4 regions of the Enterobacter sp. RIT637 genome follow, and region 3 is predicted to be linked to each of the others. Evidence: predicted binding sites of a transcription regulator. Region 3 holds the regulator's gene; each other region holds the start of a gene.
What was found. The regulator sigma-54, encoded in region 3, starts transcription at its own class of promoters, with help from an activator protein. The targets are predictions, from matches to a motif close to GTTGGCACANNTTTCGCTNT.
Positions count from the first base shown of each region.

Region 1: hypA (hydrogenase maturation nickel metallochaperone HypA) is a predicted target of sigma-54. The motif match lies at 4,874-4,893, and genes of this name have one in related genera.
Region 2: norV (anaerobic nitric oxide reductase flavorubredoxin) is a predicted target of sigma-54. The motif match lies at 1,863-1,882, and genes of this name have one in related genera.
Region 4: K5E19_RS07555 (amino acid ABC transporter substrate-binding protein) is a predicted target of sigma-54. The motif match lies at 5,090-5,109, and genes of this name have one in related genera.

Region 1 is NZ_JAIHAZ010000006.1:124,015-131,604, forward strand. It holds gene hycE (formate hydrogenlyase subunit HycE) at 1-813, opposite strand, end outside; gene K5E19_RS11765 (respiratory chain complex I subunit 1 family protein) at 829-1,752, opposite strand; gene hycC (formate hydrogenlyase subunit 3) at 1,754-3,568, opposite strand; gene K5E19_RS11775 (4Fe-4S dicluster domain-containing protein) at 3,565-4,173, opposite strand; gene hycA (formate hydrogenlyase regulator HycA) at 4,246-4,710, opposite strand; gene hypA (hydrogenase maturation nickel metallochaperone HypA) at 4,922-5,272, shown strand; gene hypB (hydrogenase nickel incorporation protein HypB) at 5,276-6,139, shown strand; gene K5E19_RS11795 (HypC/HybG/HupF family hydrogenase formation chaperone) at 6,130-6,402, shown strand; gene hypD (hydrogenase formation protein HypD) at 6,406-7,527, shown strand; gene hypE (hydrogenase expression/formation protein HypE) at 7,524-7,590, shown strand, end outside.
Region 2 is NZ_JAIHAZ010000006.1:102,280-109,869, reverse strand. It holds gene norW (NADH:flavorubredoxin reductase NorW) at 1-371, opposite strand, end outside; gene norV (anaerobic nitric oxide reductase flavorubredoxin) at 368-1,816, opposite strand; gene norR (nitric oxide reductase transcriptional regulator NorR) at 2,003-3,517, shown strand; gene gutQ (arabinose-5-phosphate isomerase GutQ) at 3,514-4,479, opposite strand; gene K5E19_RS11675 (DNA-binding transcriptional repressor) at 4,472-5,245, opposite strand; gene gutM (transcriptional regulator GutM) at 5,309-5,668, opposite strand; gene srlD (sorbitol-6-phosphate dehydrogenase) at 5,762-6,541, opposite strand; gene srlB (PTS glucitol/sorbitol transporter subunit IIA) at 6,556-6,918, opposite strand; gene K5E19_RS11655 (PTS glucitol/sorbitol transporter subunit IIB) at 6,931-7,590, opposite strand, start outside.
Region 3 is NZ_JAIHAZ010000005.1:78,818-86,407, forward strand. It holds gene elbB (isoprenoid biosynthesis glyoxalase ElbB) at 1-427, shown strand, start outside; gene mtgA (monofunctional biosynthetic peptidoglycan transglycosylase) at 424-1,149, shown strand; gene npr (PTS phosphocarrier protein NPr) at 1,189-1,461, opposite strand; gene rapZ (RNase adapter RapZ) at 1,458-2,312, opposite strand; gene ptsN (PTS IIA-like nitrogen regulatory protein PtsN) at 2,358-2,849, opposite strand; gene hpf (ribosome hibernation promoting factor) at 2,932-3,219, opposite strand; gene rpoN (RNA polymerase factor sigma-54) at 3,242-4,675, opposite strand; gene lptB (LPS export ABC transporter ATP-binding protein) at 4,723-5,448, opposite strand; gene lptA (lipopolysaccharide ABC transporter substrate-binding protein LptA) at 5,455-6,009, opposite strand; gene lptC (LPS export ABC transporter periplasmic protein LptC) at 5,978-6,553, opposite strand; gene kdsC (3-deoxy-manno-octulosonate-8-phosphatase KdsC) at 6,550-7,116, opposite strand; gene kdsD (arabinose-5-phosphate isomerase KdsD) at 7,131-7,590, opposite strand, start outside.
Region 4 is NZ_JAIHAZ010000003.1:138,892-146,481, reverse strand. It holds gene miaB (tRNA (N6-isopentenyl adenosine(37)-C2)-methylthiotransferase MiaB) at 1-806, shown strand, start outside; gene K5E19_RS07575 (PhoH family protein) at 959-2,005, shown strand; gene ybeY (rRNA maturation RNase YbeY) at 2,002-2,469, shown strand; gene corC (CNNM family magnesium/cobalt transport protein CorC) at 2,559-3,437, shown strand; gene lnt (apolipoprotein N-acyltransferase) at 3,443-4,981, shown strand; gene K5E19_RS07555 (amino acid ABC transporter substrate-binding protein) at 5,382-6,287, shown strand; gene gltJ (glutamate/aspartate ABC transporter permease GltJ) at 6,442-7,182, shown strand; gene gltK (glutamate/aspartate ABC transporter permease GltK) at 7,182-7,590, shown strand, end outside.

The sequences.
Region 1 (7,590 bases), on a different contig from region 3:
GATCATCTGCGCGCGCTCCGGCACCACGATCCCCATGCCGTTCTCCACCGAGGTGGTGTAGGCGGTGCTGTGGGCGAAGCCGCAGATGCCGCACACGCGGTCAGAAAGGAACGTCACTTCGTTGTAGCCCATGCGGGTTTCCGCCAGCTTTTCCATGCCGCGATGGACGTAGAACAGGCGATAGTCGGCGTCGATGATGTTCTCGCCGTCGACGAACAGGCGGAAGTGGCCCGGTTCGTCGGAGGTGACGTGCAGCGGGCCGATCGGCACCACGTTGTTCTTTTTGCTGCCCAGCTCGTTGATAAACTCGTAGGTTTCGCTGTCGGTGGTCGGCGCCGGGCGCTGGCGGTAGTCCATGCTGTCTTTACGCAGCGGATAGAGTTCGTCCGGCCAGTCGTCCGGCAGCACCAGGCGGCGCTCGTCCGGCAGGCCGACCGGCACCAGGCCGTACATGTCGCGCACTTCGCGCTCGCCCCAGACCGCGGCAGGCACGCGCGGCGTGACGGACGGGTATTCCGGCTTAGCCGGGTCGACTTCGACGCGCACGGTGAGCCAGCATTTTTCGCCCTGCTCCATCGACATCACGTAGTACACCGCATAGCTGCCGCACAGCTGGCGCTCGTCGTTGCCGAACAGCACCGACAGCCAGCCGCCCTGCTGGTAATAGAGAAACTCCACCACTTCCGGCAGATAGTTCACCTTAATGGTGACGGTAATCTGGTCTTTGGTTTGCCAGGACTCCTCCAGCACCACGCCGGGGAACGCCTGATGCAACGCGGCGAGATACTGCTGACCTTTTTTTTCTTCAGACATAAATACTCTCTTTAATCACGCCACCAGCAAGGAGACGAACGCTAAAAATGCAAAACCAAAACCGGCCCAGGTGATGCGTGACGTTTCAACAAAACGCAGGCGCGCCATGCTGTTTTCAAACAGGGCAATCACCAGCACGCCGACCAGCAGCTTGAGGGCGGCAACTACCACGGCAAGCACCAGACCGGCCGCGGAGAAGTGCGTCATTTGCCCCCACGGGAAGAAGACGCCGACAAACATCTGCAGCACCACCAGCTGTTTAAGGCTGATGCCCCACTTCAGCACCGCGAAGCCGTAGCCGCTGTATTCGGTAAGCGGCCCTTCCTGCAGCTCCTGCTCGGCTTCCGCCAGGTCGAACGGCAGTTTGCCCATCTCAATAAAGGTGGCGAACGCGCAGGCGCACAGCGCCAGCACCAGCGGGATCGAGCGCGCCACCGGCCAGTGATAAACGGAGTCGGTGATAAAGCTGATGTGGGTTGAACCCGCCACCTGCGCGGCGACCCACAGCCCCAGCAGCAGGATCGGCTCAACCAGCACGCCGAGCATCGCCTCGCGGCTGGCACCAATGCCGGTAAACGGGCTTCCGGTGTCCAGGCCCGCAATCGCAAAGAAGAAGCGGGCAATGGCAAAGAGGTAAATCAGCGTGATCAGATCGCCGAGCACGGGCAGCGGCGACGCCACCGTGACCACCGGCAGCGCGGTGGCGATGGTCAGCATCACGCCCACCATCACGAACGGCGTCAGGCGGAAGACCCAGCCTGCGGCGTCCGGTGCCACGCTCTGACGAGAGAGCAGCTTGAAGAGATCGCGGTACTCCTGAAGCACCCCAGGCCCGCGACGATTGTGCATTCGGGCACGCGCCACGCGCGTGATGCCCGACAGCAGCGGCGCGGCGGCGAACAGCACCAGCGCCTGAAGAATTGCCAGTAACAGACTCATGTCAGGCTCCTCGTGAAATCACAATGACCACCAGCACCGCCAGCTCGATGACCGCCAGACGGCGAAACAGCGCGGGCGCGGCGGCACTCTGCCAGCCGGGTACCCAGCCCACCGGGTTCAACCAGTGGCGCAGCTTCAGCACGACGGCGAAGTTCTCTTTCACCGGCATGGCGAAACCGTGGGCGGTGATGACCATCGACTGTTCGTGTTCGTAGCCGCAGGCCCACGCCGCCCCGCGCGAGCGGGAGGCAAGACGGTCGCGCCTGAAGAACAGCATCAGCACGAACGGCAGCAGCGGTGCGCCAATCAGCAGCAGCGCCATCATCGGCTGGGAAACGACGGTATGCGCCGTCGCGAGCGGCAGCGGAATAGCGTTACCCAGCAGCGGCAGCAGCCACGGCGCGGCAACGCCGCCCGCGATGCAGCACAGTGCCAGCGCGACCACGCTCACGCCCATCAACAACGGCGCGCAGCAGGCGTTTTCCGCTTCGCGGGTGCGCGGCGCGCCGAGGAAGGTCACGCCGTAGACTTTCGCCATGCACATCACCGCCAGCGCCCCGGTAATCGCCAGCCCGACCGCCAGCAGCGGGCCGAGCAGTCGCGCGATAAATGCGTCGCTCTGACCGAGCGCGAAGAAGGACTGATAGATCACCCACTCCCCGGCAAAGCCGTTCAGCGGCGGCAGCGCGGCCATCGCCATCAGCCCAACCAGCATCGCGAGTGAAATCACCGGCATCTTTTTGCCAATCCCGCCGAGCTTTTCGATATCCCGATGACCGGTGCGGAACCAGACGCTTCCCGCGCCGAGGAACAGGGTGCTTTTAAACAGGCTGTGGTTGACGAGGTGATAAAGGCCGCCGATAAAACCGGCCGCAATCAGCGCCGGCTGGTTAAGCGCCAGCCCGGTAACACCCGCGCCAATGCCGAGCAGGATGATGCCGATGTTTTCCAGGGTGTGGTACGCCAGCAGGCGCTGGATGTTGTGCTCCATCAGGGCGTACAGGCCGCCGACGAACGCGGTGATCATGCCCGCAATCAGCAGCGCCACGCCCCACCACAGCGGCGGCTGGCCGCCGGTCAGCGTAATCGCCATGATGCCGAACAGCCCCACTTTCATCACCACCACGGAGAACAGCGCGGCGGCGGGCGCGGAGGCATTCGCATGCGCCTGCGGTACCCAGCCGTGCAGCGGGATGATCCCGGCGAGCAGGCCAAAGCCGACCACGCCCAGCAGCCAGACGTCATTCCCCAGCGGATGCCCGTTGAGCGCAGAAAAATCCAGGGTGCCGAAACGCTGCCACACCCGCCAGCAGGCCAGCGCCAGCAGCAGCGTGCCGAGGCGGCCTAGCGCAAACCACAGCTTGCCGGAGGCGCTGCAGCCCGTCAGGAACACGCCGCACAGCGCCATGATCTCCGCCATCACCACCAGCGCGCCGAGGTTGCTGGCGATAACGGTGCAGACCGCCGTCGCCATCAGCAGATTCACCAGCAGGCCGTTGGCTTTGGCGTGCGGATGGCGGTGCCAGTCGAAATTGAACAGGCTGATAAACACCCCGCACAGGCCAAAGGTCACCAGCCAGATGGCGTTCAGCGGCGTAATAGCCACGGTGTGGCGAATCAGCGGCATGAGTGTTTCAACAGATTGCCCTCCGATCAGGACGACACCGCCCGCAGCGAGCGTCATCACGCTGCCGACCGCCCCGCCGATACCGGCGATCCCGCCGCTCAGGGTTTTATGGAAAGAGAACACCAGCGCCAGCACGGCGGCGGCAGCGAAGCACGCCACGGCGCCGTTAATCATGAATATCGCGTTCATTTCGCCCCCTCGTTTAGCGCCTGCAAAAGCGAAAGATCGCCAAAATCGCTGTTGATGGTCAGCTCGCGCTTGCGCTTGCTGGTGCGGGCGATGTCGCGAATGTTGACCAGAATCAATGCCTTAGTCGGACAGGTGCGCACGCAGGCCGGGCCCTGCTCATCGAAGCTGCACAGGTCGCATTTCACCGCAACGGCGCGAATGCCGGGCACCCAGTCCAGCAGCGTGCTTACGCGTGCAGGAGCCGGTGGTGCAGGTGGGGCTTTTGGCGAGTTGGCGTTCGCCGGAATGTGCAGCGGACGGCTGCCGGAAAATTCAATCGCGCCGAACGGGCAGGCAATGCCGCACAGCTTGCAGCTTACGCACAGGCTTTCGTTCAGCTGGACCGCGCCATCAACGCGGGTGATGGCATTCACGGGACAGACACCCGCACACGGAGCATCTTCACAGTGGTGGCAGAGCTGCGGAGCAGACTCCTTTTCATTACGCATGACGCGCAGACGCGGCATGGACTGCAGCCCATGCAGGCGGTGGGTTTCCGAACACGCCGCCTCACAGGTTCGACAGCCAATACAGACCGTCGAGTCAGCAATTACAAAACGGTTCACCGGGCAATCCTCAGGTGATGGTCATTTTTGACGAAGAAAAACTGTCTTATCGACACTTTCGACACTTGGTTATCAGGCAACGTGTGCGGAGGCATTTCCCGCCGTCAGCTGTTTCAGATCGACCGGCAGGTCGTGCTCAACCGCGGTATAAAGACCGTTGTAAACCGGCGCGATTTTCTCCAGATAGTGCTCGAGCACCTGCTGGCGATCGCGGTTGCTGACGTAGCCATCGACCATGCCGTCAGCCATCAACTGCGCTTGCGCAATACACTGTTTTTCACCCTCTTTGTTCTCAACAAAGTACTCAATGGTGTGGCTGTTAAAGCTGTCTGCCAGGGTGACAAAGACCGTGAAGTGGCCGAAAAGGACAAAGCGCATATCGCCCTGCGCCGCGCAGCTCATCGCATGATGCAGACGGGCTTTTGACAGGGTGATCCCCTGAACCAGAGAGTTGCAGTAGAGGTGCCACTGATCCTGAAGCTGCTGATGACGCTGCGCGATGTAATCCGCTTTTTCGCTGATTTCCCAAATAGTCATAGAAGGTATCCGGTTAATGGAGATAGCGGCTGTTAAGCAGATTCCATGCCAATCTTTAACTTATTGAATTTCGTCGACTTTAATTCTTATCACACTGTCAACCGCGCGGTGTCGACGTGTCATTTCGACAGCGTTGACATCGTCACGCCTTAACAAAAATCAAGCTGGCACCGTTATTGCATTCAATGGCGCAATTCATTGAGGAGGCGTCATGCACGAAATCACCCTCTGCCAGCGGGCCCTGGAGCTTATCGAACAGCAGGCAGTGCAAAACCACGCGAAGCGCGTTACCGGCGTCTGGCTGAAGGTCGGCGCGTTTTCCTGCGTCGAGACCAGCGCCCTGACCTTCTGTTTTGAGCTGGTGTGCCGCGGCACGCTGGCGGAAGGCTGCGAGCTTCATATTGAAGAGCAGCAGGCGGAGTGCTGGTGCGAGCAGTGTCAGCAGTACGTGACCCTGCTGTCGTCAAAGGTTCAGCGCTGCCCGCAGTGCCAGAATACCGGGCTGCGGATCGTGGCGGATGACGGTATGCAGATCCAACGCCTCGAAATTGAGAAGGAGTAATGTATGTGTAGCACCTGCGGTTGCGCCGAAGGCAACCTGTATATCGAAGGGGATGAACATCGCCCTCACTCCGCGTTTCGCTCCGCGCCCTTTTCACCGGCCCCGCGTCCTGCGGCAACGCTGACCGGCATCACCTTTGCGCCTCAGCAATCCCCTGCGGGCGATCTGCACTACGGCCACGGCGAAGCGGGCACCCACGCGCCGGGCATCAGCCAGCGCCAGATGCTGGAGGTAGAGATCGACGTGCTGGACAAAAATAACCGGCTCGCGGCGCGCAACCGCGCGCGCTTTGCCGCCCGTCAACAGCTGGTGCTGAACCTGGTCTCCAGCCCCGGCTCCGGTAAAACCACGCTGCTGACCGAAACCCTCAAACGCCTGAACGAACGTGTTTCCTGCGCTGTGATTGAAGGCGATCAGCAAACCGTTAACGACGCGGCGCGCATTCGTGAAACCGGCACGCCGGCAATTCAGGTCAACACCGGCAAAGGCTGCCACCTGGATGCGCAGATGATTGCCGATGCGGCCCCGCGCCTGCCGCTGGCGGATAACGGCATCCTGTTTATTGAAAACGTCGGCAACCTGGTCTGCCCGGCGAGCTTTGACCTTGGGGAACGGCATAAAGTCGCGGTGCTCTCCGTCACCGAAGGAGAAGACAAACCGCTGAAGTACCCGCATATGTTTGCCGCCGCCTCCCTCATGCTGCTGAACAAAGTCGACCTGCTGCCGTACCTGAATTTCGACGTGGATAAGTGCCTGGCGTATGCCCGGGAAGTGAACCCGGACATTACGATCCTGCTGGTCTCCGCCACGCGCGGCGACGGGATGGACGCATGGCTGAACTGGCTGGAGAGCGAACGATGTGCATAGGCGTACCGGGACAAATCCATTCCATTGACGGGAACCAGGCCAAAGTCGAGGTCTGCGGCATCCTGCGCGACGTTGACCTGACGCTGGTGGGCAGCACCGATGAAACGGGCACATCGCGTCTCGGCCAGTGGGTGCTGGTCCACGTGGGGTTCGCCATGAGCGTGATTAACGAAGCGGAAGCCCGCGACACGCTCGACGCCCTGCAAAACATGTTCGACGTGGAGCCTGACGTGGGCGCGCTCCTGTACGGCGAGGAGCGATAGCACATGCGTTACGTTGATGAATACCGCGCACCAGAACAGGTGATGCAGCTTATCGGGCACCTGAAAACACGCTCGGCGCTGCTGGACTACACCAAAGAAAGACCGCTGCGGATCATGGAGGTGTGCGGCGGGCATACGCACGCCATCTTCAAATTCGGCCTCGACCAGCTGCTGCCGGAGAACATCGAGTTTATCCACGGCCCCGGCTGCCCGGTCTGCGTTTTGCCGATGGGGCGTATCGACAGTTGCATCGAAATTGCCAGCCAGCCCGACGTCATTTTCTGCACCTTTGGCGACGCGATGCGCGTGCCAGGGAAAAATGGCTCGCTATTGCAGGCAAAAGCGCGCGGCGCCGACATCCGGATCGTCTATTCGCCGATGGATGCCCTGACGCTGGCAGCAGATAACCCCACGCGCAAGGTGGTGTTTTTTGGCCTGGGATTTGAAACCACCATGCCAGCCACCGCCATCACGCTGCAGCAGGCCAAAGCCCACAGCGTCGATAACTTCTTCTTTTTCTGCCAGCACATCACGCTCATTCCCACGCTGCGCAGCCTGCTGGAGGAGCCGGAAAACGGCATTGACGCCTTTCTGGCTCCGGGCCACGTCAGCATGGTGATTGGCACAGACGCCTATGGTTTTATCGCTGAACAGTACAATCGTCCGTTAGTGGTGGCTGGTTTCGAACCGCTTGATCTACTGCAAGGCGTAACCATGCTGGTTGAGCAGAAAATAGCGGCCCTGAGCGCGGTGGAAAATCAGTATCGCCGCGTGGTGCCCGATGCGGGTAATGAACGAGCGCAGCAGGCGATAGCCGACGTGTTTAGCGTTGAGGGCGACAGCGAGTGGCGCGGTCTGGGGGTCATTGCCGAATCCGGCGTGCGCCTGACGCCCGCGTATCAATCCTTCGACGCAGAGGCGCATTTTCGCCCGCAGCCGCAGCAGGTGTGCGACGATCCGCGCGCGCGCTGTGGCGACGTGCTTACCGGCAAATGCAAACCTCATCATTGCCCGTTATATGGCAACACCTGTAACCCGCAAACCGCGTTTGGCGCGCTGATGGTCTCCTCCGAAGGAGCCTGCGCCGCGTGGTATCAGTTCCGCAATCAGGAGTGTGAAGCATGAACACGGTTGAAATGGCGCACGGAAGCGGTGGTCAGGCGATGCAGCGGCTCATTAATCAGCTGT
Region 2 (7,590 bases), on a different contig from region 3:
GTGAGCATCAGCTCACGCCCCTCAATCGGCGGTACGAACGCAGAGGCACCGGTGGCGAGCACCAGCCTGTCGTAATGCCAGGTCTTCTCTTTTGCTTTAACCACGCGGGCGGCGGCGTCGATATCGGTGACCCAGGTGTACGGGAACAGACGCAGGTTAAACTGCTCGGCGAACTCCCCCGCCGTCTGGCGGGTGAGATCTTCGGCGCGCTGATTCTGGCTAATGACGTGGCTTAAATCGGGCTTGTTGTACTCGTCCATGCTGTCGGCGGCAATCACCGTCAGCGGCACGCTGGCATCCTGCTTGCGGATGTTTTTCACCAACTGGCGGGCGGCAAAGCCCGAGCCGATGATGACGATACCGTTGCTCATTTTGCCTCCGTACCCAGTTCGTCAAAAACGTCTTTTCCGAGGGAACATTCCGGGCAGAGGAAGTTGTCCGGCACGTCGCGCCACGGCGTGCCCGGAGCAACATCCTGCAGCGGCTCGCCCAGCTCAGGATCGTAAATCCACTGGCAGACGCTGCACTGCATGCGCGGGCCGAGATCGGCGGCTGCCGCGGCTGCCGCACAGGCGCAGGCTTCCTGCTGTTCGGATGGTTGTGCCGCTTGCGGAAGGGGGGCGAGCGCCCACTGACGGGCAATGTCGCGACCGTGCTGGCGGCAGATCTCCAGGGCGTCGATATCCGGACGCCATTTTGCCTTCAGGCTCAGGGACATTTCAAAACCGGCATCCTGCAGGCGGGTCGACAGACGGTCTACCGCGCCGCCGCTCCAGCCGTGGGAGCCAAAGGCGCTGGCGCGCTTGTTGCGAAAACGCAGGCCGGTCATCTCTTCTACCAGACCGGCAATTTTCGGCATCATCACATTGTTCATGGTGGAGGTGCCCACCAGCACGCCCTTGGAGCGGAACACGTTGGTCAATACTTCGTTCTTATCGCTGCGCGCCACGTTGAAGATTTTCACCGCCACGTTGGGGTCAACTTCGTTGATGCCCTGGGCAATGGCGTCCGCCATCATGCGGGTGTTGTTGGACATGGTGTCGTAGAAAATAGTGATGCGGTCTTCCTGATAGTCCGCCGCCCACTTCAGGTACAGCTCGACGATCTGGGTGGGATTTTCACGCCATACCACGCCGTGGGAGGTGGCAATCATGTCCACCGGCAGGTTGAAGCCGAGGATCTCGGTGATTTTTGGCGTCACCAGGCGGCTGAACGGGGTCAGGATGTTGGCGTAGTAGCGTTGGCACTGCTCGAACAGCTCGGTCTGGTCCACTTCGTCGTTGAACAGGCGCTCGTCGCAGTAGTGCTGGCCGAAGGCGTCGTTGCTGAACAGCACCGCGTCGCCGGTCATGTAGGTCATCATGCTGTCCGGCCAGTGCAGCATGGGTGTTTCAACAAAGATCAGTTGCTTGCCGTTGCCGATATCCAGCGCGTCGCCGGTTTTCACGGTGTGGAAGTTCCACTCCGGATGGTGGTGGTGACCGTTGATTGAGTCGATGGCGTTAGTAGTGCAGTAGATAGGCGTATTCGGAATGTAAGACATCAGCTCGGTCAGCGCACCGGCGTGATCTTCTTCCGCGTGGTTGATGATGATGTAGTCGATGGCATCCAGGTCGATTTCACTGCGCAGGTTCTGCACGAACTCGCGGCTGAACTTGTGATCGACGGTATCGATCAGCACGTTTTTTCCTTCGCGGATGAGATAGCTGTTGTAGCTGCTGCCGCGCAGCGTTTTGTATTCCGTCCCGTGGAAATCGCGCACTTCCCAGTCACGTTGACCCACCCAATGAATGTTATTTTTAACCAGAATAGACATAGCAACCTCTACGTAATACAACATGTTCAAATAAGATGGTTTGCCTATATCAAGTTGCGTGCCAACTTTTAATTTGCTGATTTTAGTGAATTAATTTTTTCATGATCCGTAATGGGTAGTCATTTTGACTATCAAAAGCAGTGTCAATATGACAATATGTATTGTCAAAATGACAGCGAGGTCAATATGAGCTTTTCCGTGGACGTGCTGGCGAAGATCGCCATTGAGCTGCAAACCGGTATCGGCCATCAGGACCGCTTTCAGCGGCTGATCTCCACGCTGCGCCACGTGCTTGAGTGCGATGCGTCCGCGCTGCTGCGCTACGAAGGGCGGCAGTTTATTCCGCTGGCTATCGATGGGCTGGCGAAGGACGTGCTCGGGCGGCGCTTCACCCTGGAAGGCCATCCGCGTCTGGAAACCATCGCCCGGGCGGGTGACGTGGTGCGTTTCCCGGCGGACAGCGACTTGCCCGACCCGTACGACGGGTTGATTCCCGGACAGGAGAGCCTGAAGGTACACGCCTGTATCGGCCTGCCGCTGTTTGCCGGACAAAACCTGATTGGCGCCCTGACCCTCGACGGCCTGTCGTCGGACCAGTTCGACACCTTTAGCGACGAAGAGCTGCGCCTGATTGCCGCCCTGGCCGCCGGGGCGCTGAACAATGCCCTGCTGATTGAACAGCTCGAGAGCCAGAACATTCTTCCCGGCAGCCCGGCGGCGTTTGAGCAGGTGACGCACACGGAGATGATCGGCCTTTCTCCGGGTATGGCGCAGCTCAAAAAAGAGATTGAGATTGTTGCCGCCTCAGATTTGAACGTGCTGATCTTCGGGGAAACCGGCACCGGTAAGGAGCTTGTCGCGAAGTCCATTCACGAAGCTTCGCCGCGTGCGGTGAACCCGCTGGTGTACCTCAATTGCGCCGCGCTGCCTGAAAGCGTGGCGGAAAGCGAGCTGTTTGGTCACGTTAAGGGAGCGTTTACCGGGGCCATCAGCAACCGCAGCGGCAAGTTCGAAATGGCCGATAACGGCACGCTGTTTCTGGATGAAATCGGCGAGCTGTCCCTGTCGCTGCAGGCCAAGCTGCTGCGCGTATTGCAGTACGGCGACATCCAGCGCGTGGGGGATGACCGCAGTCACCGAGTGGACGTGCGCGTGCTGGCGGCCACCAACCGCGACCTGCGTGAAGCGGTGCTGGCCGGGCAGTTCCGCGCTGACCTGTTTCATCGCCTGAGCGTGTTCCCGCTTACCGTGCCGCCGCTGCGCGAGCGCGGGGACGACGTGGTGCTGCTGGCGGGCTTTTTCTGCGAGCAGTGCCGTCTCAGGATGGGGCTTTCCCGCGTGGTGCTGAGCCCGGGAGCGAGGTCGCATCTGCTGAGCTATGGCTGGCCGGGCAACGTGCGCGAGCTGGAGCATGCGATCCACCGCGCGGTGGTGCTGGCGCGGGCGACGCGTTCGGGTGACGAGGTGGTGATCCACGCGCGGCATTTTGCGCTGCAGGATGAAAGCGCACCGGCTGTTGCGCAGGCTGCGCCAGAGATAGCGAATGAAAATCTGCGTGAAGCCACGGAGGCGTTTCAGCGTCAGAGGATTACCCGCGCGCTGGAGCAGAATAACCGCAGCTGGGCGGCGTGCGCGCGGGCGCTGGAGATGGACGTCGCCAACCTGCACAGGCTGGCGAAGCGTCTGGGGCTGAAGGGTTAGATAATGCCGGCCTGATAGAAATCCTGCAGGTTGATGGCGCCGCATAGCCTGCCGGCGTCATCCACCACCGGTGCGGCGGTGATTTTGCGCTTCATCAGCACCTCTTTGGCTTCAATGGCGCGGCTCTCGGCGTTCAGCGTCAGCCCGCCTTTGGTCATGGCGTCCGACACGTTGGTTTCCAGCCTGCCGCCGCCCACCAGCCAGCGGCGCAGGTCGCCGTCGGTGAACACGCCCTTGACGCTCCCGTTGTCATCGCACACCGCTACCAGCCCCAGACCGGTGCGGCTCAGCTCCAGCATTGCATCCATGACGCTGGTATCGAGTTTGACCTGCGGAATGGCATCGTCGGTGCGCATCAGGTGGTGAACCTTGTTGAGGAGGCGTGCGCCGAGCGCACCCGCCGGATGCGAACGGGCGAAATCTTCTTCGTTAAAGCCGCGCGCCTGCATCACCGCCATTGCCAGCGCGTCGCCCATCATCAGGGTGTTAACGGTGCTGGAGGTCGGAGCGAGGTGCATCGGACAGGCTTCACGCTCAACGGAAATATCCAGCGTCGCTTTGGCTGCCAGCGCCAGCGGCGAGCGGGATTTGCCGGTCATCGCCAGCAGGGCGACCGATTTTTCCTGCAGGCGCGGAATAATCAGGTCCAGCTCTTTGGCCGAACCGGAGTAGGAGATAAACAGCATCACGTCGCGGCTTTCAATCATCCCCAGATCGCCGTGCAGCGCCTCAGCAGGATGCACGAAGAACGCCGGGGTGCCGGTGCTGGCGAGCGTCGCGGCAATCTTTTTGCCGATATGGCCGGATTTACCGATGCCCGCCACGATCACTTTACCTTCGCAGTGGATAATGGTGTTGGCGGCGCGGACAAAATCCTCGCCCAGACGTTCCGGCAGGCGGCTGGCTTCCTGCAGTTCCAGCATCAGCGTCTGGCGGCCCGTTTCTAACAGAAAATCACTCATCTCTTTCTCCGGTTACGATCACGTCGATACCTTTCTCTTCCAGCGCTTTCTTGAACGCCGGGTCGATACCCGCGTCGGTAATCAGCTTATCAACGCTTTCAAGGCTACAGACAATGTTGGGGCTTTTGCGGCCAAACTTCGACGAGTCTGCCATCAAAATGACTTCCCGCGCGGCGTTGCACATCGCTTTACTGACGCTGAATACCTCGTTGAAGGTCGTCACGCCCGCGTTCAGGTCGATGCCGTCGGTGCCCATAAACAGTTTATCAAAGCTGAAGTGCTCGAAGGCATTCTCCGCCAGCTGGCCGTGAAACGACGCCGATTTTTTGCGGAAGGTGCCGCCGGGCATCAGGATGGTCTGCTCGCTGTCGAACTCCGACAGAGCGTTGACGATGTGCAGGCTGTTGGTCATCACCGTGATGTTGTTAAAGCGGCTGAGCAGCGGGATCATCTGCAGGACGGTACTGCCTGCATCCAGAATGATGGAATCGCCATCGTGGATAAATTTGACGGCAGCTTCGGCAATTAGCGCTTTCTGGTGGGTATTGATCAGCGTTTTGTGATCGATAGGCGGGTCGGCTTCGTCTTTATTGAGCACCACGCCGCCGTAGGTTCGAATGACGGCGCCAGAGTTTTCGAGCAATACCAGGTCCTTGCGTATTGTCGTGCCGGTGGTGTCAAAGTAGTGGGCCAGATCCTCTACCGAACATTTTCCCTGCTTTTGCAGATGTTCGAGAATGGCCGCCTGCCGCTGACGAGGTTTCATAGGCGCTTCGTTCCTTAGGTTGCGAAATGATAATTTCGCAAGTCTATAGCTTTCACAACGAAATTATCCATGTTTCAGATTAAGCGCTAATGATAGTGCATTCTGACAGAGTGGATCATGGGGAAAGATCACATCAGGCCGTAATTCCTGCAGCGAAATGCCGTTGATTGCCTGGATTTTCACCGGACGGGCGAAGACGGTCATGCCGCGCATGATCAGGGAATCGCAGACATTATTGTTTTCATCCAGCGCAACGGCGACGACCACGCGCGGTTTGAAGCGTCCGCCGGAACGTCCGACCCCGACGCGACCTTTCTGGCACAGCGCGTCAAAGGCGCGGTTAAACTGGTGGATCTGCCAGCCGCCAAACGCCATCTGGCAAATCCAGGCGAGGGCGGCGACGGTGATGAGTGCGGTTACCATATTTCACTCCTTAATTGCCGGGTGGCGGCTGCGCCTTACCCGGCCTACGGGGTTTTGTAGCCCCGGTAAGCGCAGCGCCACCGGGGAGTGTACTCAGAACATGACCTGCCCGCCGGTGACGTTAATCGACTGCCCGGTGCAGTACGAGGCTTTCGGGCTGGCGTAAAACAGCAGCATGTTCAGCACGTCCTGATAATCGCACCCGCGCTTCAGCGGCACTTTATCGATGTAGTACTGCTCCACTTCCTCAGCCTTGATGCCGAGCTTGGTGGCGTACTGCGGCAACAGGGACTGGAACATCGGCGATTTCAGCAGGTTGCCCAGCATCAGCGAATGCACGGTAATGCCGTACTCGGCCAGATCCAGCGCCAGAGACTGCGTCAGCCCCACGCCGCCAAACTTCGCCGCGCTGTAGCCGGAGTTATGCTTGCTGCCCACTTTCCCTGATTTGGAGTTGATCTGAATGATGCGCCCCTGAATGCCGTCGCGGATCATCAGACGGGAAAACTCGCGGGCGCAGAGGAAATAGCCCACCAGATTCACCTGCAGCGAACGGTCAAAGTCTCCCAGTTCGAAATCGCTGATAAAGGCCGCTTTCGCAATCCCCGCGCTGTAGACCAGCAGGTCGGTACGTCCAAAAATCTCGTCCACGCCGCGAGCCAGCGCCATCACGCTCTGCTCGCTGGTGGCGTCGGCACCAAACCCGTAGGCCGTCCCTTCACCAAACTCGGTGTTGAGGGTATCCGCCACGCGGGCGGCTTTTTCACTCTGAATGTCCACTACCGCCACGCGGTAACCCTCTGCGGCAAGCCCACGGCAGAGGAACTCGCCTAAGGTTTGTCCTCCACCAATGACAACGGCAACCTGACTCATGTGTTTCTCCTTAATTACGCAACAAATTTTAACGTGCAGCCTGGGGTGACAGCCTGCGGAACCGGGCCCGCCACGTGAACCGTGCCGGGATACTCGGCCTGAGGCTGGCCGTCGAAACGCAGGGTGATGTGTCCCAGCTCGCGCAGGTTTTGCTCGGCCACGTCGCCGACGGCGGTGACGGCATAGCGCGCCTCGCCCAGCTCCAGCTGGCTTCCTGCCTTCAGCTCACCGTTCAGCTCGCCGTGGCAGTGGATAAAACAAAACTCTTCGATATCCGCCGGGGCGCCTTCGCGGAAGGTGATCAGCATCTGGTCGCTCAGCGCGTCGGCCGCGCTCTGGCCGATGCGGGTAATGGTGGTCTGGTAAATGACGGTCATCGCAGGAACCTCTTATTGATAAATAAAGCCGGAGACAAACCAGGCAATCAGCACCGTCGGCGCGCCCGTCAGGAAGCGGCTGACCAGCACGGACGGCACGCCCACGCGCACGGTGTCCTGGCGCGCTTCGGCCAGCGACAGCCCAACGGGGATGAAATCGCACGCCGCCTGGGCGTTAATGGCAAACAGCGCGGGCAGGGCGAGGTGCGGAGGAATGTTCCCCAGACCAATCTGCACGCCAATCAGCACGCCGATGACCTGGGCAATCACCGCGCCCGGGCCGAGGAACGGCGACAGCAGCGGGAAGGAGCAGATCAGCGCCAGCGTCACCAGCCCCAGTGGGTGGCTGGCGAGCGGGGCGAGGCCGTGGGCAATCCAGTCGCCCAGGCCGGACGCCATGATGATGCCGATCAGTGCCGAGACGAACGCCATAAATGGCAGGATGGTTTTCAGCACCGTGTCGATGGTGTCGCGCCCGGACTGGAACAGCACCGCCACGGCGGAACCCATGCCCATCCCGACCTTCGCCAGCAGGCCGTCGCTCTGCTCGGTGATTTTCTTACTGGTGTCGTACTCGCGCGGGGCCGCTTTTTGCGGCGCGGGAGTCCCATTCACCAGCGTGATGTTGTCCTCCTTCACGCCCGAGACATAAATGTCCTCAAGGATGTACTG
Region 3 (7,590 bases):
ACCTCTGGCGCAGGCTGATGCCTCAACGCTGGATGCGTTGATCGTGCCGGGCGGCTTTGGCGCAGCTAAAAATCTCAGTTCTTTTGCTTCGGAAGGGGCTGAGTGCCATATCGATCCCGATTTAAAACGGCTCGCCCAGGCGATGCATGCAGCAGGCAAGCCGCTGGGTTTCATCTGTATTGCCCCGGCCATGCTGCCCCGGATCTTTGACTTCCCGCTGCGCCTGACCATCGGGACCGATATCGATACCGCAGAGATCGTCGAAGATATGGGCGGAGAGCATGTTCCTTGTCCGGTGGATGATATTGTGGTCGATGAAGACAACAAGATCATCACCACGCCCGCCTATATGCTGGCGCAGTCCATCGCTGAAGCAGCCACGGGTATCGATAAGCTGGTGGACAGAGTGCTGGTTCTCTCGCAATGAGGCGTAAATTTACGGCGGGTGCCTGGATAAAACGTACCCTGTTACGCGTTGTGCTCGTGCTGGCCGTCTTCTGGGGCGGCGGGATCGCCTTATTCAGCATTCTGCCGGTACCCTTTTCTGCCGTGATGGTTGAGCGCCAGCTGAGCGCATGGTTGACCGGTGATTTCGGCTATGTCGCCCATTCGGACTGGGTAAGCATGGATGAGATCTCACCGTTCATGGGGCTGGCAGTGATTGCGGCAGAAGATCAGAAATTCCCGGAGCACTGGGGCTTTGATATGGCGGCCATCGAGAAGGCGCTCGCCCACAACGAGCGTCACGAGAATCGCGTGCGCGGTGCGTCGACGTTATCGCAGCAGACGGCCAAGAACCTGTTTTTATGGGATGGTCGAAGCTGGGTGCGAAAAGGGCTGGAAGCGGGGTTGACCCTGGGAATGGAAACGGTCTGGAGCAAAAAACGCATTCTGACCGTCTATCTCAACGTCGCTGAGTTTGGCGACGGCATATTCGGCGTGGAAGCTGCCTCGCAGCGTTATTTCAATAAGCCAGCCAGCCGTCTGAGCATGTCAGAAGCGGCGCTCCTGGCCGCTGTTCTACCGAACCCCATCCGTTTTAAAGCTGGTGCGCCGTCAGGGTACGTGCGAAGCCGCCAGGCGTGGATCATGCGCCAGATGCGTCAGCTAGGTGGGGAAGGGTTTATGCAGCGAAATCATCTTATGTAGGGCGGGTAAGCGTAGCGCCACCCGCCGACGTGGCGAACGTTAGTCTTCGTCAAACCCGGCATTAAACAGGGCTATCACTGCCGCCAGGGCTTCCTCTTCCTGGGGGCCGGTGGCCTCGACTTCAATCTGGCGACCTTTCGCTGAGTCCAGCATCAGCAGCGCAATGACGCTATTCGCTTCAGCTTCAGTGCCTTCGTCATTACGCAGCAGAACTTCTGCATCAAAACCCTGCATCAGTTCAAACAATTTCATTGCCGGGCGTGCATGCATGCCCAGCTTGTTGGTGATCTCAACGGTTTGTTTTACGGTCATGTTTTACGTTTTTCCAGCGTGCGATGACGGGACTGAACGTTCTTTCCGCGTGAGCGGAAGTAGTCGGCCAGCTGTTCGGCGATATAAACCGAACGATGTTTACCGCCGGTACAGCCAATCGCTACGGTCAGATAGCTACGATTGTTTGTCTCCAGCATAGGTAACCATAGCTCAAGGTAGCTTCGCGTCTGGTAGATAAAATTGTGAACTTCTGTGTGTCTGTCGAGGAAGGCCGCCACGGGCTTATCCAGACCGGTCATTGGACGCAGTTTGGGATCCCAGTGCGGGTTCGGCAGGAAGCGTACGTCGAAAACATAATCCGCATCGATAGGAATACCGTGCTTAAAGCCGAAGGATTCAAACACCATCGTCAGTTCACGCTCGCGTTTACCCAGCAGACGGGTACGCAGCATTTCCGCCAGTTCGTGCACGGACATTTCAGAAGTGTCGACAATCAGGTCGGCCCGGGAGCGCAGCGGTTCCAGCAGATCGCTCTCTTCGTCGATGGCACTTTCCAGTGAAAGGTTTTTACTGGAGAGTGGGTGCAAACGACGGGTATCGCTGTAGCGACGGATCAGGGTGTTACGATCGGCATCAAGGAACAACAGCTGAGGCGAGAAGCACTCTGGCAGATTGCTCATGGCCTGCTCAAAGACCTCAGGTGATTCTGGCATGTTACGGACATCGATACTGACGGCGGCAGAAATTTGTCTGTCCGCAAGCGTCCGCGCCAGTTCGGGCAACAGCACCACCGGCAGGTTATCTACGCAGTAAAAACCCATATCTTCCAGCGCGCGCAGGGCGACGGATTTCCCCGACCCCGAGCGACCGCTGACGATCATCAGCACCATGTTCCGTTTCTCCTCAGGACAACAGATGTGAAGGCCATCTCCCGGTTACGCATCATCCTGATTGCCTTCTGCTTCAGTGATAATCTGGAAAAGCTCTTCATCACTTTGGGCTGAACGCAGTCGACGGCAAATAGTTTTATCGGCCAGGCGTTTAGCGACCAGCGACAACGTATGCAGATGGGTCTTTGTCTGGTCTGCTGGTACCAGCAGCGCGAAGAGGAGATCGACGGGCTGGTTATCGATGGCGTCGAAGGCGATAGGCGTCTCCAGTTGCACAAACACCCCCACGGCACGCAAAGTGTCTTCTTCCAGTTTGCCATGTGGGATAGCAATGCCGTTGCCAATGCCGGTACTGCCCATTTTTTCACGGGTCAGGATCGCTTCGAACACGACCTGAGGCGGCAGGCCCAGCTGTTTTGCAGCCAGTTCACTGATGATCTCCAGCGCACGTTTTTTGCTCTGGCAGTGAACGCCACTGCGGGTACATTCCTGGTTAAGGACATTGCTCAGTTGAAGAGCGGAATCGTTGTTCATCATAATTTCACCTAAGCGCTAACTGTACAAATGGCCTGTTGTGTCGCACAACAGGCCGTCCTGCACCCGTTAACTGCCCGGACAATTAGTGTTGTTTCAGTTTATCTTTATGTTTATTGAGCTGTCGTGCAAGCTTGTCAATCAAGCCGTCGATAGCAGCGTACATGTCTTGCCCTTCCGCACTGGCATGGAGTTCACCCCCGTTGACGTGCAGGGTTGCATCCGAGATATGAGTCACTTTCTCCACTTTTAACACAACATAGACCTGATTGATCCTCTCGAAATACTGCTCAAGTTTCGCGAACTTCGCGTTCACAAACTCGCGTAAAGCCTCAGTAATCTCGACATTGTGTCCTGTGATGTTGAGCTGCATAGTGTCTTCCTTATCGGTTGTGTCAGACCAGCTGTTTACGCTGGTTAGACGGCGGAATGGATAAAGACTCTCGATACTTCGCAACAGTACGGCGTGCCACCATAATACCCTGGTCGGACAGCATGGTGGTTAACTTACTGTCACTCAGTGGCTTCGCGGGGTTCTCCGCGGCGATCAACTTCTTCACCAGTGCGCGAATGGCTGTTGACGAGGCTTCGCCGCCGCCTTCGGTATTCACATGGCTGGAGAAGAAATACTTAAGCTCAAAAATACCGCGTGGACTGTGCAGATACTTCTGCGTGGTCACGCGAGAAATGGTTGATTCATGCATCTCGACGGCCTGGGCGATGTCCGCCAGTACCATCGGTTTCATATACTCTTCGCCCTGCTCAAAAAAGGCCTGCTGTTGTTCAACAATACAGCGGCTTACGCGCAGCAGCGTGTCATTCCGGCTCTCCAGACTTTTGATCAGCCAGCGTGCTTCCTGCAAATTGCTACGAATATATTGATTGTCGGAGTCATTGCGCGCGCTGGTGCACATGGAGGCGTACTGCTGGTTGATTTGCAGGCGAGGAATGCTGTCAGAGTTCAGTTCAACGACCCAGCGGTCATTGTGTTTTCTGACCAGCACGTCCGGGATCACGTACTCGGGCTCGCTGGTCTGGATCGACTGGCCGGGACGCGGATCGAGCGACTGGATCAGATTCACCGCTTCTTTCAGCACCTCTTCCTTCAGGCGCGTGACGCGCATCAGGGAGCGGAAATCGTGGTTAGCCAACAGATCCAGATGATCGCTGATGATTAAGCGCGCCTCGTCGATCCATGGCGTCTCTTTGCTGAACTGAGAAAGCTGGATCAGCAGGCAGTCGCGCAGATCTTTTGCGGCCACGCCTACCGGATCGAAACGCTGGATGCGCTTCAGAACGGCTTCGATCTCCTCAAGTTCAATCTCTTCGTCGCCCATGCTTTCCAGTATATCGTCCAGCGTGACGGTCAAATAGCCGGTGTCGTCAACGGCATCGACAATTGAGGTGGCAATCGCGCGGTCGGTATCGGAGAAGGGGGTGAGTTCCACTTGCCACATCAGGTAATCCTGCAGCGACTGGGTGGTTTCTCCCTGATAGACCGGTAGCTCATCATCCTGGTAGTCTGCACGCGTGCCGGAAGGGGTTCCGGCGGTGTAGATTTCATCCCAGCTGGCATCCAGCGGCAGCTCGTCCGGCATCTCTTTTTGTTCGAGCGCATCAGCGGTGTCGAGCGTTTCAGTGTCCTGCGTTTGCTGGGTTTCTACCTCGTCATGAAGATCGGTTTGCTCCAGCAACGGATTACTGTCCAGCGCCTGCTGGAGCTCCTGCTGGAGTTCTAATGTGGACAGCTGCAACAGACGGATCGCCTGCTGTAGCTGCGGCGTCATCGCCAGTTGTTGGCTGAGCCTTAATTGCAAACCTTGCTTCATGTTCAGAGCATTTTTCTCCGGTTCGGCGTTACGTTACCTCTACCCTATCAGAGTCTGAAGTCTTCCCCAAGGTACACGCGCTTAACATGCTCATCTTCGAGGATTTGCTGCGGTGTACCGTGGGCAATCAGATGGCCCTGGCTCACTATGTAGGCGCGTTCACAGACGGCCAGCGTTTCACGGACGTTGTGGTCTGTGATCAGCACGCCAAGCCCGCTGTCGCGCAGGTGTTCGATAATGCGTTTGATATCAATAACCGAGATCGGGTCAACGCCCGCGAAGGGCTCATCCAGCAGGATGAATTTCGGGTTGGCGGCCAGCGCACGTGCAATCTCGACACGACGACGTTCACCCCCGGACAACGCCTGACCGAGACTGTCGCGCAGATGTTCGATGTGAAACTCTTCCATCAGCTCGTTGGCGCGGTCGGTACGCTGCTCGCTGGTCAGGTCGTCACGGATCTGCAGCACGGCCATCAGGTTATCGTAGACGCTCAAACGACGAAAGATTGAGGCTTCCTGCGGCAGGTAGCCGATACCACGGCGCGCGCGCGCGTGCAGCGGCAGCAGGCTAATGTCTTCATCATCAATGATGATGTTGCCGGCATCACGCGGCACAATGCCCACCACCATGTAGAAGGTGGTGGTTTTACCCGCACCGTTAGGACCAAGCAAACCCACAATTTCGCCGGAGTTGACGGTCAGGCTGACATCTTCGACGACACGGCGGCCCTTATACGCTTTCGCGAGGTTTTTTGCAGTTAATGTTGCCATAACGAATTAGTTACTCTTCTTTTGTGCCGGAGCCTGGCCTTTGCCTTTATCCTGCAGCTGCGATGGAACCAGCACGGTGGTGACGCGTTTGCCTTTCTCGCTGGAAGCCTGCATTTTCTGCTCTTTGACCAGATAGGTGATCTTGTCGCCGGTAATATTGCTGTCCAGCTGCTCCAGATAGGCGTTACCGGTCAGGATGACCAGATCCTTCGCCAGCTCATAGTGCATATGCGACGCGCGGCCTTTTACCGGCTTGCCGTTATCCTGCATCTGGTAGAACGTGGCCGGATTACCATAGCCATCAATAATCTCTTTGCCCTGCTCGCCGCCCGGACGGGTAACGACCACTTTATCGGCGTTAATTTTGATGGTGCCCTGAGTCATCACGACGTTGCCGGTGAAGGTGACGACGTTACCTTGCATATCAAGGGACTGGGTGTCGGATTCGATATGAATCGGCTGTTCGGTATCGCCAGTCACAGCAATCGCGGGAAGACTGGCCGCCAGCAGTGCGCTGGCGATAATGGCTTTAAGGCTGAGTTTGTTTGTTTTGAATTTCATAGGAGGTTCTAACCTTTTCAATCAGCTCGGCGTTTTTGCTGCGTAAGTTCCCGCGCATTCTTAAACCGCTGGAATTAAATGTTGTGCCATACAGTGTGACCAAATCCTGCGAAGTCACGTCCTGGGTCACCAGGTTGATCTGGGCGTTATCCGTCGTAATTTTGCGCAGTTGTGAGTCAGCGGTCAGGGCGTTGACTTCAACGTGGCCGTATAGATAAAGCATACGGTCATTTGTCAGTTTTGCCCGGTCTGACTTAATTGACCATGTCGGGGTTTTGTCAGTATCAAAGGTGGTCATCACTGGTTGGGTAAACCACGAGATACCGTCATCGGAAAAATATTCCACATGCTGGGCAATCAGGCGATAGTTCAGCGCACCTTCTGGGCTATACACCACAGTATCACTGTGATCGCTTTTATAGGTTGGATCGCTCGTATTAACCACTTCTGTTTGTGCATCGTCACGGTCGGCAAGGTTCACGCCAATCAGTACCAATGCGACAAGCGAAAGCAGAATGATAACCCAACGTCTGGTTTTACTCATATCGATTGCCCTTTGGCCTCATCAAGCTTGCCCTGCGCCAGCAGAAGCAGATCGCAGACTTCACGGACCGCTCCACGGCCCCCGTTGATACGGGTGACGTAATCCGCGCGCGGGAGAAGCAGCGGGTGTGCGTCAGCAACCGCCACGCTCAGACCCACTTCCGCCATCACCGGCCAGTCGATCAAATCATCGCCAACATAGGCCACGTTCTCAGGTGCGACTGCCAGCTTCGCCAGCAAATCATTAAAGGCGACCATTTTGTCGGACTGCCCCTGATACAGATGGGTAATGCCCAGCGTTTCGCAGCGGTCTTCTAAAAGTTTAGCTTTCCGTCCGGTGATAATAGCAACTTCAATGCCGGACGTGAGCGCGCAACGAATGCCGTACCCGTCGCGAACGTTAAATGCTTTCAGCTCTTCGCCGTTATTGCCCATGTAAATCAGGCCATCGGAGAGCACGCCATCCACATCAAGGATCAACAGACGGATGTTTTCCGCCTTTGCCATCATGTGCGCGCTTACCGGACCATAACAGGTTGCAAGGGATGCACCCGCATTACTCATTGTCTTATCCTTCATTACACTACGCCTGCGCGCAGAAGATCATGCATATGTACCACACCCAGCAACTGGTCGCCATCGGCAACCATCACTGAGGTAATATGACGGGACTGCATCAGGTTCAGGACATCCACCGCGAGGATGCCCGGACGCACGCGAATTCCGCCTGGCGTCATGACGTCTGCGATGCCCAATGTGCGAACGTCCACGCCCATATCGAACACCCGGCGTAAGTCGCCGTCGGTGAATATTCCCTGAATTTTCATCAGATCGTCGCACACCACCGTCATGCCCAGATTTTTACGGGTAATTTCCAGTAACGCATCGCGCAGGGAAGCCTCTTTGCTGACGTGAGGGATCTCATCGCCCGTGTGCATAATATCGTTGACCCGGAGCAGCAGCTTACGGCCCAGCGCACCGCCTGGGTGAGAAAGCGCAAAATCTTCAGGGGTAAAACCACGGGCTTCAAGCAGCGCA
Region 4 (7,590 bases), on a different contig from region 3:
GCGGTGAGAACTACGACGGCACCACCGGCAGCTTTGCCGAGCTGCTGCGTCTGGTGGCTGCGATTGACGGTATTGACCGCATTCGCTTTACCACCAGCCATCCGATGGAATTCACCGACGACATCATTGACGTTTATCGCGACACACCTGAGCTGGTGAGCTTCCTGCACCTGCCGATTCAGTGTGGCTCTGACCGCGTGCTGAACCTGATGGGCCGTCCACATACGGTGCTGGAGTATAAATCCACCATTCGTAAGCTGCTTGCCGCGCGTCCGGATATCCAGATCAGCTCCGACTTTATCGTCGGCTTCCCAGGCGAAACCACCGATGACTTCGAGCGCACCATGAAGCTCATCGGTGAAGTGAATTTTGACGTCAGCTACAGCTTCATCTTCTCTGCGCGTCCGGGAACACCGGCCGCAGATATGGTTGACGATGTGCCGGAAGAAGAGAAAAAGCAGCGTCTGTATATTCTGCAGGAGCGCATTAACCAGCAGGCCAACGCCTGGAGCCGCCGCATGCTCGGGACCGTTCAGCGCATTCTGGTGGAAGGTACCTCGCGCAAGAGCATCATGGAACTGTCCGGTCGTACCGAAAACAACCGCGTGGTGAACTTTGAGGGCACCCCGGATATGATCGGTAAATTTGTGGACGTCGAAATTGTCGACGTGCTGACCAACTCGCTGCGCGCGAAGCTGGTACGCACCGAAGACGAAATGGGCCTGCGAATTGCTGAATCTCCGGAATCCGTTATCTCTCGCACCCGCAAAGTCAACGATTCTGGCGTGGGCATTTACCAGCCGTAATCCTTCAGGCCTGCCTTTCCGGCAGGCCTTGTATTTCCTCTCGTCGTCCCAATATGCATAGCAATGCTTGCGCCTTTAATCTAAGGCGTGAATACTTTCGGTAATGACAGTTTTATGTCGCCAGGCCTACAAAACACTCAAAGAGGAACGGTTTGAATATAGACACGCGTGAAATTAGCCTTGAGCCCGCAGACAACGCTCGCCTGCTGAGCCTGTGCGGGCCGTTTGATGACAACATCAAACAACTGGAACGACGTCTGGGTATCGAAATCAATCGTCGCGATAACCATTTCAAACTCACCGGACGCCCTATCTGCGTCAACGCGGCTGCGGATATTCTGCGCAGCCTGTATGTCGATACCGCCCCAATGCGCGGCGAGATTCAGGACATCGAACCGGAACAAATTCACCTCGCCATTAAAGAGGCACGCGTGCTTGAGCAAAGCGCGGAAAGCGTGCCGGACTACGGCAAGGCGATCAACATCAAGACTAAACGCGGCGTCATCAAGCCACGTACGCCGAACCAGGCGCAGTACATCGCCAATATTCTCGACCACGACATCACCTTCGGCGTGGGCCCGGCAGGTACGGGTAAAACCTATCTCGCCGTTGCCGCTGCGGTAGATGCACTTGAGCGTCAGGATATCCGTCGTATTCTGCTGACCCGCCCTGCCGTAGAAGCGGGTGAAAAACTGGGCTTTCTGCCGGGCGATTTAAGTCAGAAAGTGGACCCCTACCTGCGTCCGCTTTATGACGCGCTGTTCGAGATGTTAGGCTTTGAGAAAGTTGAAAAGCTGATTGAGCGTAACGTGATTGAAGTTGCGCCATTGGCCTACATGCGCGGTCGTACGCTTAACGATGCGTTCATCATTCTCGATGAGAGCCAGAACACCACCATCGAACAGATGAAGATGTTCCTGACGCGAATCGGCTTTAACTCAAAAGCGGTTATCACCGGTGATGTCACCCAGATCGACCTGCCGCGCAGCACCAAATCCGGCCTGCGCCACGCTATTGAAGTGCTGTCCGAGGTCGATGAAATCAGCTTTAACTTCTTCCACAGTGAAGACGTCGTTCGCCACCCGGTGGTCGCGCGCATCGTTAACGCCTATGAAGCCTGGGAAGAGGCGGATCAAAAACGCAGGGCCGAACAGGCTGCGGAACGTAAGCGCGAAGCGCAGGAGCAAGAACAGAAATGAGTCAGGTGATCCTCGATTTACAGCTGGCCTGTGAAGACAATTCCGGCATGCCAGATGAGGCACAGTTTCAGAAATGGCTGGATGCGGTTATCCCCCAGTTTCAGGAAGAATCAGAAGTCACGATTCGCCTGGTGGATGAAGCAGAAAGCCATGAGCTTAACCTGACCTACCGCGGGAAAGATAAGCCGACCAACGTGCTCTCTTTCCCGTTCGAAGCGCCGCCGGGCATCGAGATGCCACTGCTGGGTGATTTGATCATCTGCCGTCAGGTGGTTGAGCAGGAAGCCAAAGAGCAGCAAAAGCCGCTCGACGCCCACTGGGCGCATATGGTGGTACACGGCAGCCTGCACCTGCTGGGCTACGACCACATTGAAGATGACGAAGCGGAAGAGATGGAGTCCCTCGAGACAGAGATAATGCTTGCTCTGGGCTATGAGGATCCGTACATTGCCGAGAAAGAATAGTCGGTCTAGCGCCTGACTAACATGCCGCCGCGTAAGGACATAGCGCGGCGGTAAACATTGAACTCACAAGAGAACCCTTAACAAACGCCATGAGCGACGACAATTCACACAGTAGCGACACGACAAACAGTAAAAAGGGATTTTTCTCCCTCATTCTGAACCAGCTTTTCCACGGCGAACCCAAAAACCGTGATGAACTGCTGGAGCTGATTCGTGATTCCGGGCAGAACGACCTTATCGACGAAGATACGCGCGAAATGCTCGAAGGGGTTATGGACATCGCCGACCAGCGCGTCCGCGACATCATGATCCCCCGCTCGCAGATGATCACCCTGAAACGCAACCAGACGCTGGACGAGTGCCTCGATGTGATCATCGAATCGGCCCACTCGCGTTTCCCGGTCATCAGCGAAGACAAAGATCACATCGAAGGGATTTTGATGGCGAAAGATCTGCTGCCGTTTATGCGCAGCGATGCCGAAGCCTTCAGCATGGAAAAAGTGTTACGCCAGGCCGTGGTTGTGCCGGAAAGTAAACGTGTGGATCGGATGCTGAAAGAGTTTCGCTCTCAGCGTTACCACATGGCGATTGTTATTGATGAATTCGGCGGCGTTTCCGGTCTGGTCACGATCGAGGATATTCTTGAGCTGATCGTGGGTGAAATCGAAGACGAGTATGACGAAGAAGAAGATATCGACTTCCGTCAGCTTAGCCGCCACACCTGGACCGTGCGCGCACTGGCCTCCATCGAGGACTTCAACGACGCCTTCGGCACTCACTTCAGCGATGAAGAAGTTGATACCATTGGCGGGCTGGTGATGCAGGCCTTTGGTCATCTTCCGGCGCGCGGTGAGACCGTTGACATCGACGGTTACCAATTCAAAGTCGCTATGGCCGACAGCCGACGTATTATTCAGGTTCACGTCAGAACGCCGGACGACTCACCGGTGCCAAAACTGGAAGATTAATCTAAATGGCATTTGCCCCATTACTTGAACGCCAGCGCGTCCGTTTGCTGCTGGCGCTGTTGCTCGGAGCCAGCGGTACGCTGGCTTTTTCTCCTTACGACATCTGGCCCGCGGCCATTCTCTCCCTGATGGGGCTTCAGGGTTTAACCCTGAATCGGCGTCCGGTACAGGCTGCCGCTATCGGCTATGTCTGGGGGCTGGGGCTGTTCGGCTCCGGCATCAACTGGGTCTACGTCAGTATCGCGCAGTTCGGCGGCATGCCGGGGCCGGTTAACGTCTTCCTGGTCGTTCTGCTCGCCGCCTATCTCTCGCTCTATACCGGACTGTTCGCAGGCATTCTTTCTCGCCTGTGGCCTAAAACCACCTGGCTGCGCGTCGCGATTGCCGCGCCGGTTGTCTGGCAAATTACCGAGTTCCTGCGCGGCTGGGTGCTGACCGGCTTCCCGTGGCTGCAGTTCGGCTACAGCCAGATTGACGGCCCGCTGAAGGGCCTGGCGCCGGTGATGGGCGTTGAGGCCATCAACTTCCTGTTGATGGTGGTGAGCGGCCTGCTGGTGCTGGCGCTGGTCACGCGCTGCTGGAAACCGCTGGCTGTGGCGCTGGTGCTCTTCGCTCTGCCCTTCCCGCTGCGCTATATCCAGTGGTTCACGCCTGAGCCCGAACGCGCCATGCAGGTCTCCATGGTGCAGGGCGATATCCCGCAGTCGATGAAGTGGGACGAGAAAGAGCTGCTGAATACGCTGAAGATTTACGCCAATGCCACCGAGGAGGTGATGGGTAAATCGCAGCTGATCATCTGGCCGGAATCCGCCATTCCCGATCTGGAAATTAACCAGCAGCCGTTCCTGAACATGATGAACGATCTGCTGGTAGCGCGAGGCAGCACGCTGATTACCGGCATTGTTGATGCACGCCTGAATCAGCAAAACCGCTACGACACCTACAACACCATCATTACGCTCGGCAAAGACAGCGAATACAGCTATCAATCCACTGACCGGTACAACAAGAACCACCTGGTGCCGTTTGGTGAATTTGTCCCGCTGGAATCGATTCTTCGCCCGCTGGCACCGTTCTTTGACCTGCCGATGTCCTCCTTCAGCCGCGGCCCGTACGTTCAGCCCCAGCTGCACGCACACGGCCTCGCCCTGACGGCGGCCATCTGCTACGAGATTATCCTCGGGGAGCAGGTGCGCGATAACTTCCGCCCGGACACCGACTATCTGCTGACCATCTCCAACGATGCGTGGTTTGGTAAGTCCATCGGCCCATGGCAGCACTTCCAGATGGCGCGCATGCGTTCCCTGGAGCTGGCGCGTCCGCTGTTGCGCAGCACCAACAACGGCATCACCGCTGTGATTGGTCCGCAGGGTGAAATTCAGGCGATGATCCCACAGTTCACCCGCGAAGTGCTGACTGCTAAAGTCACACCAACCACTGGGCTGACGCCGTACGCGCGTACCGGCAACTGGCCGCTGTGGATTTTGACGGTGCTGTTCGGCTTTGGCGCGGTGCTGATGAGTCTGCGTCAGCGTCGTAAATAACTTTACCTTCTGTTGCCGGGTGGCGCTAACGCTTACCCGGCATACATTTTGCTCCCGTAGGTCGGGTAAGGCGTAGCCGCCACCCGACAATACCCTCCAAACACCAATTCTGGCACGCCTATTGCTTTGTTTATTCACGCAAACGCAGTTTGGCTTAACGTGCAACCTTGTCGCACCAGCGTAGATCATCGGTAGCACCGAAAAGGTGCAACGAGAGATTATTGCCTCTGAATGGTGCGGCGCGCTTCGCAAAAATAAACAATAACGCAGCAAAATCTTTACATTAAGCCAGACTAAATGTTAACAAGCTTGCATAACACTGCACTCGCATAGCGCGAGATATAACAACATCACAATGGGTATCAATGCGTCACTGGCGCTGATAAGAAAGGAGTTGGGTATGCAATTACGTAAACTGGCCACAGCAATGCTGGTTATGGGAATGTCTGCAAGCGTCGTTCACGCTGAAGATGCTCCGGCAGCAGGCAGTACTCTCGACAAGATTGCCAAAAACGGCGTCATCGTGGTCGGCCACCGTGAATCTTCTGTCCCGTTCTCTTACTACGACAACACGCAAAAAGTCGTGGGCTATTCACAGGATTATTCCAACGCCATCGTTGAAGCTGTGAAGAAAAAGCTGAACAAACCTGACCTGCAGGTGAAGCTGATCCCAATCACTTCACAGAACCGTATTCCGCTGCTGCAAAACGGCACCTTTGACTTCGAGTGTGGCTCTACCACCAACAACCTTGAGCGTCAGAAACAGGCCGCCTTCTCCGACACCATCTTTGTCGTGGGCACCCGTCTGCTCACCAAGAAAGGCGGCGCAATCAAAGATTTTGCTGACCTGAAAGGCAAAGCGGTCGTTGTGACCTCCGGTACCACTTCCGAAGTGCTGCTGCACAAGCTGAACGACGAGAAGAAAATGGATATGCGCATCATCAGCGCGAAAGACCATGGCGACTCCTTCCGTACCCTGGAAAGCGGTCGTGCCGTCGCGTTTATGATGGATGACGCCCTGCTGGCGGGCGAACGTGCGAAAGCGAAGAAACCAGACAACTGGGAAATCGTGGGCACCGCGCAGTCGAAAGAAGCCTACGGCTGTATGCTGCGTAAAGACGACGCTGACTTCAAAAAGCTGATTGATGACACCATCGCGCAGGCACAGACATCCGGCGATGCGGAAAAATGGTTCGACAAATGGTTCAAGAACCCGATTCCACCAAAAAATCTCAACATGAACTTTGAACTGTCTGATGACATGAAAGCACTGTTCAAATCACCAAACGATAAAGCGCTTAACTAATTAGAACGACAGGGGCGGGACCTCCTGCCCTCTCGATTGTCGGGAAGCATGGACAGACTATACGCTGAGTGGTCGTTCCCCACTCAGCGCGAAAATGAGCTTCTCACCAATCTTCGAGGGTAGCGCTGCTACCCTTTTTTTTCTGGAGTTTATTATGTCAATTGACTGGAACTGGGGCATCTTTCTGCAACAAGCCCCGTTCGGCAACACCACCTATCTTGGCTGGCTGTGGAGCGGCTTTCAGGTCACCGTTGCGCTATCGATAACGGCGTGGATTATCGCGTTTCTTGTCGGTTCGCTGTTCGGTATTCTGCGCACCGTCCCTAACCGCTTTCTCTCAACACTCGGCACCCTGTACGTGGAACTGTTCCGTAACGTTCCGCTGATCGTGCAGTTCTTCACCTGGTATCTGGTCATTCCGGAACTGCTGCCGGAAAATATTGGCATGTGGTTCAAGTCGGAACTGGATCCGAACGTACAGTTCTTTGTCTCTTCCATGCTGTGCCTGGGGCTGTTCACCGCCGCGCGCGTTTGCGAGCAGGTGCGTGCCGCCATCCAGTCACTGCCGCGCGGGCAAAAGAACGCGGCTCTGGCGATGGGCCTGACGCTGCCGCAAGCCTACCGCTACGTGCTGCTGCCTAACGCCTATCGCGTAATCGTTCCACCGATGACCTCTGAGATGATGAACCTGGTGAAAAACTCGGCCATCGCCTCGACTATCGGTCTGGTGGATATGGCTGCGCAGGCGGGCAAGCTGCTGGATTACTCCGCCCACGCGTGGGAATCCTTCACCGCGATCACGCTCGCATATGTTCTGATTAACGCTTTCATCATGCTGGTGATGAACCTGGTTGAACGCAAAATTCGCCTGCCGGGCAATCTGGGGGGCAAATAATGTACGAATTTGACTGGAGTTCTGTCGTTCCATCCATGCCTTACCTGCTGGATGGCCTGGTGATCACCTTAAAGATCACCGTGATTGCCATTATTATCGGCATCGTGTGGGGCACCCTGCTGGCGGTGATGCGCCTGTCGAGCTTTAAACCCCTCGCCTGGTTTGCGACTGCCTACGTTAACGTCTTCCGCTCCATTCCACTGGTGATGGTGCTGCTATGGTTTTACCTGATTGTTCCAGGCTTCCTGCAGAACGTACTGGGACTGTCGCCGAAAACCGATATCCGCCTGATCTCCGCCATGGTGGCATTCTCGATGTTTGAGGCCGCTTACTACTCCGAGATTATCCGTGCGGGCATTCAGAGTATCTCCCGCGGGCAGTCCAGCGCCGCGCTGGCGCTGGGGATGA